Linked DNA regions of Phenylobacterium montanum. The main gene of each other region encodes a partner of the protein of the gene in region 2 in a complex. Links are inferred from orthologs where the notes say so. Each region holds a gene or a part of one and is shown on either strand. Other genes may lie near its edges.

Evidence for each region.
Region 1: the proteins of tsaE (region 2) and tsaD are in contact, whole or in part, in a crystal structure (PDB 6N9A), measured with the Thermotoga maritima proteins. The link is inferred for Phenylobacterium montanum from one-to-one orthologs. Residues at the interface, in WP_004082108.1 of Thermotoga maritima: Leu37, Gly38, Lys46, Lys57, Val59, Lys60, Ser61, Thr63, Phe64, Thr65, Leu66, Met67, Val69, Pro71, Tyr82, Arg83, Leu84, Asp86, Asp88, Phe89, Asp93, Ile128, Asp130, Glu131, Arg134; in WP_004082750.1 of Thermotoga maritima: Cys10, Asp11, Arg49, His50, Leu82, Gly84, Gly135, Gly136, Glu154, Thr155, Leu156, Asp157, Asp158, Ser159, Glu162, Asp165, Lys166, Arg169, Leu170, Tyr175, Lys213, Thr214, Leu217, Tyr218, Gln221, Arg222, Asn324.

What each region holds. Positions count from the first base shown.
Region 1 is NZ_CP073078.1:4,015,594-4,018,822, reverse strand. Bases 1-2,923 are described here. They hold tsaD (tRNA (adenosine(37)-N6)-threonylcarbamoyltransferase complex transferase subunit TsaD), read right to left. Parts: upstream 2,050-2,923; coding sequence 952-2,049; downstream 1-951. Other genes in these bases: hemC (hydroxymethylbilane synthase), read left to right, coding at 2,186-2,923; KCG34_RS18245 (NAD(P)H-dependent glycerol-3-phosphate dehydrogenase), read right to left, coding at 1-955. Also shown: more of hemC, read left to right, coding at 2,924-3,070; KCG34_RS18230 (uroporphyrinogen-III synthase), read left to right, coding at 3,067-3,229.
Region 2 is NZ_CP073078.1:3,192,417-3,195,490, reverse strand. What follows is about bases 61-2,828. They hold tsaE (tRNA (adenosine(37)-N6)-threonylcarbamoyltransferase complex ATPase subunit type 1 TsaE), read left to right. Parts: upstream 61-1,091; coding sequence 1,092-1,565; downstream 1,566-2,828. Other genes in these bases: KCG34_RS14270 (nucleotidyltransferase family protein), read left to right, coding at 2,643-2,828; amgK (N-acetylmuramate/N-acetylglucosamine kinase AmgK), read left to right, coding at 1,555-2,646; KCG34_RS14285 (BaiN/RdsA family NAD(P)/FAD-dependent oxidoreductase), read left to right, coding at 61-1,021. Outside these bases: more of KCG34_RS14285, read left to right, coding at 1-60; more of KCG34_RS14270, read left to right, coding at 2,829-3,074. UniProt on the Escherichia coli protein: Required for the formation of a threonylcarbamoyl group on adenosine at position 37 (t(6)A37) in tRNAs that read codons beginning with adenine.

The DNA.
Region 1 (3,229 bases), 820 kb from region 2 along the record:
CTTGGTCCAGGCCCTTTTCACCGGCCAGCACCGCCGCCACCGCCTCGCAGATTGGCGTTTCCACTCCGACCTTGTTTGCCAGGGCTCTAACTGCCGGCGCCGAAGCCACGCCCTCGGCTACCGACAGCTTGCCGGCCAGGGCCTGGTCGAGCGTCTCGCCGCGGCCCAGCGCCAGGCCGACGCTCATGTTGCGCGACTGGGCGCTGGAGCAGGTCAGGACCAAGTCGCCCAGGCCGCATAGCCCGGCCAGTGTGCGGGCCTCGGCGCCCAGGGCCACAGCCAGCCGGGTCAACTCGGCGAACCCGCGGGTGACCAGGGCGGCGTGGGCGCTGCGGCCAAGGCCGCGCCCCTCGACAATGCCGCAGGCTATGGCCAGGACGTTCTTGACCGCCCCGCCCGCCTCGGCGCCGACGAGGTCATCGGTCCAGTAGGGGCGGAAGCTCGGGGTGGCCAGGGCCTGGGCCAGGGCCTCGCCCAGAGCCTCGTCGGCGCAGGCTAGGGTGACGGCGGTCGGCAGGCCGCGAGCGACCTCGCCGGCGAAGCTGGGACCCGACAGCACCGCCGCCCGCGCCTGGGGCGCCACGTCGGCCAACACCTCGGCCATCAGCTTCAGCGAGCCCTGCTCCACCCCCTTGGCGCACAGCACCACCGGCAGGCCCTTCGGGATCTGGGGCGAGAGGGCGGTGAAGGTCGCGCGCAAGTGCTGGGCGGGGGCCACGGCCAGAATCATGTCGAGGCCGGTCAGGTCGGCCAGGTTCGAAGTCGCTTCCACGGCCGGGTCCAGATCGACACCCGGCAGGAACAGGGGGTTCGTGTGCTCGCGCGAAATCGCCTCGGCCACCTCGGGCTCGCGGGCCCAGAGCAGCGGGGAGCGGCCGGCCCGGGCGCAGACCTGGGCCAGGGCTGTGCCCCAGGCGCCGGCGCCGACCACCCCAACCCGCTGAAATCCGCTCACGCCTTGGCTCCCTTGCGTCCGGGCTTGTGGGTAGGATTGGACGAGGCGGCCGCCTCGTCCAGCGGCCAGCGCGGCCGGGCGACTGCGTCCAGCCCGTCGCTGAGGCCCTCGGCCAACCGCTCGGCGCCCGCGAGCGCGATCATGGCCGCATTGTCGGTGCAGTAGGCGAGGGGCGGGGCGTGGAACAAGAACCCCTGAGCCTGGGCCAGCGCGGTCAAGGCGCGGCGAACCTCGCGGTTGGCGGCGACCCCGCCGGCGACAACCAGCCGCCGCTCGCCCGGGCCGTGCTGCCGGGCGTAGCCGACCATGGCCTTGGCGGTGCGGTCGGCCAACTGGCGGGCGATGGCCTGCTGCACGGCGGCGGCGAGGTCGCGCCGATCGGTCGGATCGGTGACGCCATCCGCCATCCGCGCGGCGGCGGTCTTCAGGCCCGAGAAGGAGAAGTCGCAGCCCTCGCGGCCCAAAAGGGCGCGAGGCAGGGCGAAGCGGCCTGCATCGCCGCCCTCGGCCAGCGTTTCCAGCGCCGGGCCGCCAGGATAGGGCAGGCCCATGGCCTTGGCGATCTTGTCAAAGGCCTCGCCCGCCGCATCGTCGATGGTCGAGCCGACCCGCCGGCAGCGGCCGACCCCGGCCACTTCCAGGAGCTGGCAATGCCCGCCAGAGACCAGCAGCAAGAGGAACGGATAGGCGATCTCCGCGCCCAGCCGCGCCGAGACGGCATGGCCCTCGAGATGGTTCACCGCCACCAGCGGCAGGCCGCGGGCCAGCGCGATGGCCTTGCCGGCCGACAGCCCCACCATCACCCCGCCCACCAGGCCCGGCCCTGCGGTGGCCGCCACCCCGTCCAACCCGGAAAATCCCAGGCCGGCGGCGCGCATGGCCTCAAGGATCACCTGGTCGATGATCTCCACATGGGCGCGGGCGGCGATCTCCGGCACCACCCCGCCGAAGGGGGCGTGGGCGGCGATCTGGCTGGCGACGATCGAGGACAGGACCTCGGTCGAGCCGTCGGCCGAACGCCGGACCACAGCGGCGGCGGTCTCGTCGCAGCTGGTCTCGACGCCGAGGACGGTCAGGGTCGGTTGCGGGCGCATCGCGCCTCCTGTAGCAGGCCAGATGCGCTGGCTCCACGCCCGCAGGATTTTCACCAGGGAGGCCTCGCCCGTGCCCCAGCCCATCGTCCGCATCGGGACCCGCGGCTCCAAGCTGGCCCTGACGCAGGCCGGCCACATGCAGCGCCGCATCGCCGCCGCCCTGGGCTATGGGCCGGAGGACGCGGAGGCGGTGGCGCCCCTGGTGCGCATCGTCACCACCGGCGATCACGTGCAGGACCGGCGCCTGCTGGAAATCGGCGGCAAGGCCCTGTTCACCAAGGAGATCGAGGAGGCCATGCTGGATGGGCGGGTCGACTGCGCGGTGCACTCGATGAAGGACGTGCCGGTCGAGCGTCGTCCCGGCCTGGTGCTGGCCGCCATTCCCGAGCGCGAGGACCCGCGCGACGCCTTCGTCAGCCCGAACTACGCCCGGCTGGCCGACCTGCCCCAGGGCGCGCGCCTGGGCACCGCCTCGCTGCGCCGCCAGGCCCAGGCGCTGAACGCCCGGCCGGACCTGGAGATCGTGATGGTGCGTGGCAATGTCGACACGCGCCTGGCCAAGCTGGAGCGCGGCGAGGCCGACGGCATGCTGCTGGCCTTGGCGGGGCTGAAGCGCCTGGGCCTGGACGGCGTGGTCCGCTCCGCGCTTGATCCCCAGGCTGATCCGCCGGCGCCGGGCCAGGGCGCGCTGGCTATCGAGACCCCCGAACGCCTGTCCGAAGCCGATTGGGTCAGGGCCCTGCGCCATGCCCCGACCGCCATCGCCGTCGCCGCCGAGCGCGGCGCCCTGGAGGCCCTGGAAGGTTCCTGCCGCACCGCCATCGGCGCCCATGCCAGGCTGGAGGGGAGCGAGCTGGCCCTGACGGTCGAAGCCCTGACCCCGGACGGGCGCGAGCGCTTCCGCCGCGAGGGCCGCATCGCCTATGCCGCCGACGGCGAAGCGGCGGCGCGTGCCCTAGGTGAGCGGCTGGGCGCCGAGATCCGGCAAGAGGGCGGCGAGCGGCTGCTGCTCTCGATTTGACCGCCGAGCCGGCCAGGCTGTGGGTCACCCGCGCCCAGCCCCAGGCCGCGGCCACCGCCCGGCGGATCGAGGCGCTGGGGCTTATGGCCGTGGTGCAGCCGGTCCTGGCTGTGGTTCCGATCGAGGCCGACCTCGACCTGTCCGGCGCCGACGCCCTGG
Region 2 (3,074 bases):
CAACCTTCGGACCGAGCCCAAGGCCTTCCTGTCGGCCAACCCCAAGTTCTGCATCTCGGCCCTGAGGCGTTATCGTCCCGCCGACTTCATCGCCCTGATCGATAAGGCCGGGATCGCCTGGCACGAAAAGACCCTGGGCCAGCTGTTCTGTGACGGCCCGGCCACCCAGGTGGTCAAGCTGCTCTTGGACGAGATGGCGCGTCACGGCGTGATCCTGCGGCTGGAGACATCCATCGGCGAGATCCAGCAGGCTGGCGGCGGCTTTCGCCTCACAGCCGGCGGCCGGGCGATCGCCTGCCAGTCCCTGGTGATCGCCACCGGCGGCAAGTCGATCCCGAAGATGGGCGCCACCGGCTTCGGCTACGAGGTCGCCGCCCGGTTCGGAGTTCCGGTGGTCGAGCCGCGCCCGGCCCTCGTGCCCCTGACCTTCGAGATCGGCCTTCTGGAGCGGCTGAAGCCCCTGGCCGGCGTCGCCGTCGACGTTCGGGTCATGGGCGGCGGGACGAGTTTCGATGAGGCCATGCTGTTCACTCACCGCGGCCTCTCCGGCCCGGCGATCCTGCAGGTCTCGTCCTACTGGCGACCGGGCGAGGAGATCGTGGTCGACATGGCGCCTGGGATCGACGTCTTCTCGCTGCTGAAGGCGGCCAAGGCCGAGCGTGGGCGGGCGGCCCTGGCCACAGTCCTGGGCGAGCATCTGCCGCGCCGCCTGGCCCAGCTGATCGCCGAGCAGACGGGCGCCCAGGGCAACCTGGCCGACACCCCCGACCGCCTGCTGCGCCAGGCGGCGGAGGCGGTGAACGCCTGGCGGGTCAAGCCGGTGGGATCGGAGGGCTACCGCACCGCCGAGGTCACCGCCGGTGGGGTCGACACCCGCGCCCTGGACCAGCGCAGCATGATGGTCACGGCGGTCCCAGGTCTCTATTTCGTCGGCGAGGTCGTGGATGTCACCGGCTGGCTGGGCGGCTACAATTTCCAGTGGGCCTGGGCCAGCGGCTGGTGCGCCGGCCAGGCGGTCTGAGGGGTCTTGTCGCTCCAACCCGGCCGGCGCATGGTCCGCCGCGATCGAGCCTTTCAGCGGAGACCCCGCCATGCACCTGCCCGCCGAGGGTGACTTCCGGCTGCCCGACGATGCGGCCACGGCCCGCCTGGGCGCGGCGGTGGCCCATACCCTGGAGGCCGGCGAGGCGGTCTGCCTGTGGGGCCCGCTCGGCGCCGGCAAGTCGACGCTGGCGCGGGGCCTGATCCGGGCCTTGACCAGGCCGGACGAGGACGTGCCCAGCCCGACCTTCACCCTGGTGCAGTTCTACGACAGCCCGAGCCTGCGTCTGGCCCATTTCGACCTCTATCGCCTGACCAAGCCCGAGGAACTGGAGGAGGTGGGCCTGGACGAGGCGCTGGATTCGGGCGCCGTGATCATCGAGTGGCCAGACCGCCTGCATGGCCATCTGCCGGGGGATCGACTCGATATAGAGCTGGCCGTCGATGGTCAGGCTGGCCGGGAGACCCGGCTCGCGCGCCTGACCCCGCACGGCAAGTGGGAAGGACGGCCGATTGAGTTCTGAACGCGAGGCGCTGAAGGCCGCCTTTCTCGCACAGCATGGTCTCGGCGCCGCGCGCCGCGAGCGCCTGACCGGAGACGCCTCGACCCGGGTCTACGAGCGGCTGCATCGGGCCGGCGCGCCCAGCCTGATCTTCATGGACCAGCCGCCGGCCCTGGAGACCAAGCCTTGCCCGCCGCAGGCCAGCCCCGCCGAGCGCCAGGCCCTGGGCTATAACGCCAGCGCGCGCCTGGCCGCCGGCCGGGTCGACGCCTTCGTCGCCGTGGCCGGCTATCTGAAAGGGCGCGGGCTCTCGGCGCCCGATGTCGTCCACGCTCAGCCGGCGGAAGGCCTGGCGGTGCTGGAGGACCTGGGCGACGATCTCTACGCCCGGCTGATCGAGCGCGGCCAGCCCGAGGCGCCGTTCTACGAGGCGGCGATCGACCTGATGATCCGGCTGCACGCCGAGGCGCCGCCCGCGGTGCTGGAATCGGCCGGTTCGACCTGGCCGCTGCTGAGCTATGACGAACTGGCGCTGAAGACCGGCCTCGACATGTTCATCGAGTGGTGGCCGAAATATTCGGGCGCGCCGGCCTTTTCGCTGGACGCCGTGGCCGAGTGGGACGCGCTCTGGGCGCCGATCCGCAGGCGCGGCGAGGCCGGCGCGAGCGTCTTCACCCACCGCGACTATCACGCCGAGAACTTGGTCTGGCTGCCCGGCCGCGAAGGCGTGGCGCGGGTCGGGCTGTTGGATTTCCAGGACGCCCTTCGCGCCCACCCGGCCTGGGATCTGCTTTCCCTGCTGCAGGACGCGCGCCGCGATGTGGCGCCCGAGCTTGAGGCGGCGATGCTGGACCGCTACCTCGCCGCCCGGCCGGAGTTGGACCGGCATGAGTTCCTGGAGGACTACCGCGGCCTTGCGGCCCTGAACGCCGCCCGCATCCTGTTCATCTTCGCCCGCCAAGTGGCCGGCTTCGGCCGCCCCCGCTATGCCGACCTGATGCCTAGGGTCTGGCGCACCCTGGAGCGCGACCTGGCCGAGCCGGAATTTGCGTCCCTGAAAGCCTGGTTCGACCGCGCGATCCCGCCGGAGACGCGCCGATGAGCGGACCCACCACCGCCATGGTGCTGGCCGCGGGCCTCGGCACCCGCATGCGACCCCTGACCGACACCAGGCCCAAGGCCCTGGTCGAGGTCGGCGGCAAGACCTTGATCGACCATACCTTGGACCGCCTGGCCGAGGCCGGGGTGACCACAGCGGTCGTCAATGTCCATGCCCACGCCGACCAGTTGATCGCCCACCTGGACGCCCGCGCCGCGCGCGACCCTTCGCTGAAGATCCACGTCTCAGACGAGCGCGGCGCGCTCTTGGAGACCGGCGGGGGGGTCAAGAAGGCCCGCGCCCTCCTCGGCGAGGCGCCGATCTGGGTGGCCAACAGCGACTATGTCTGGACCCATGACGGACGGCCCCCGGCCCTGGCCCGGCTCGCCGCCCTCTGGGACCCGGCGCAGATGGATTCGCTGGTGATCGTG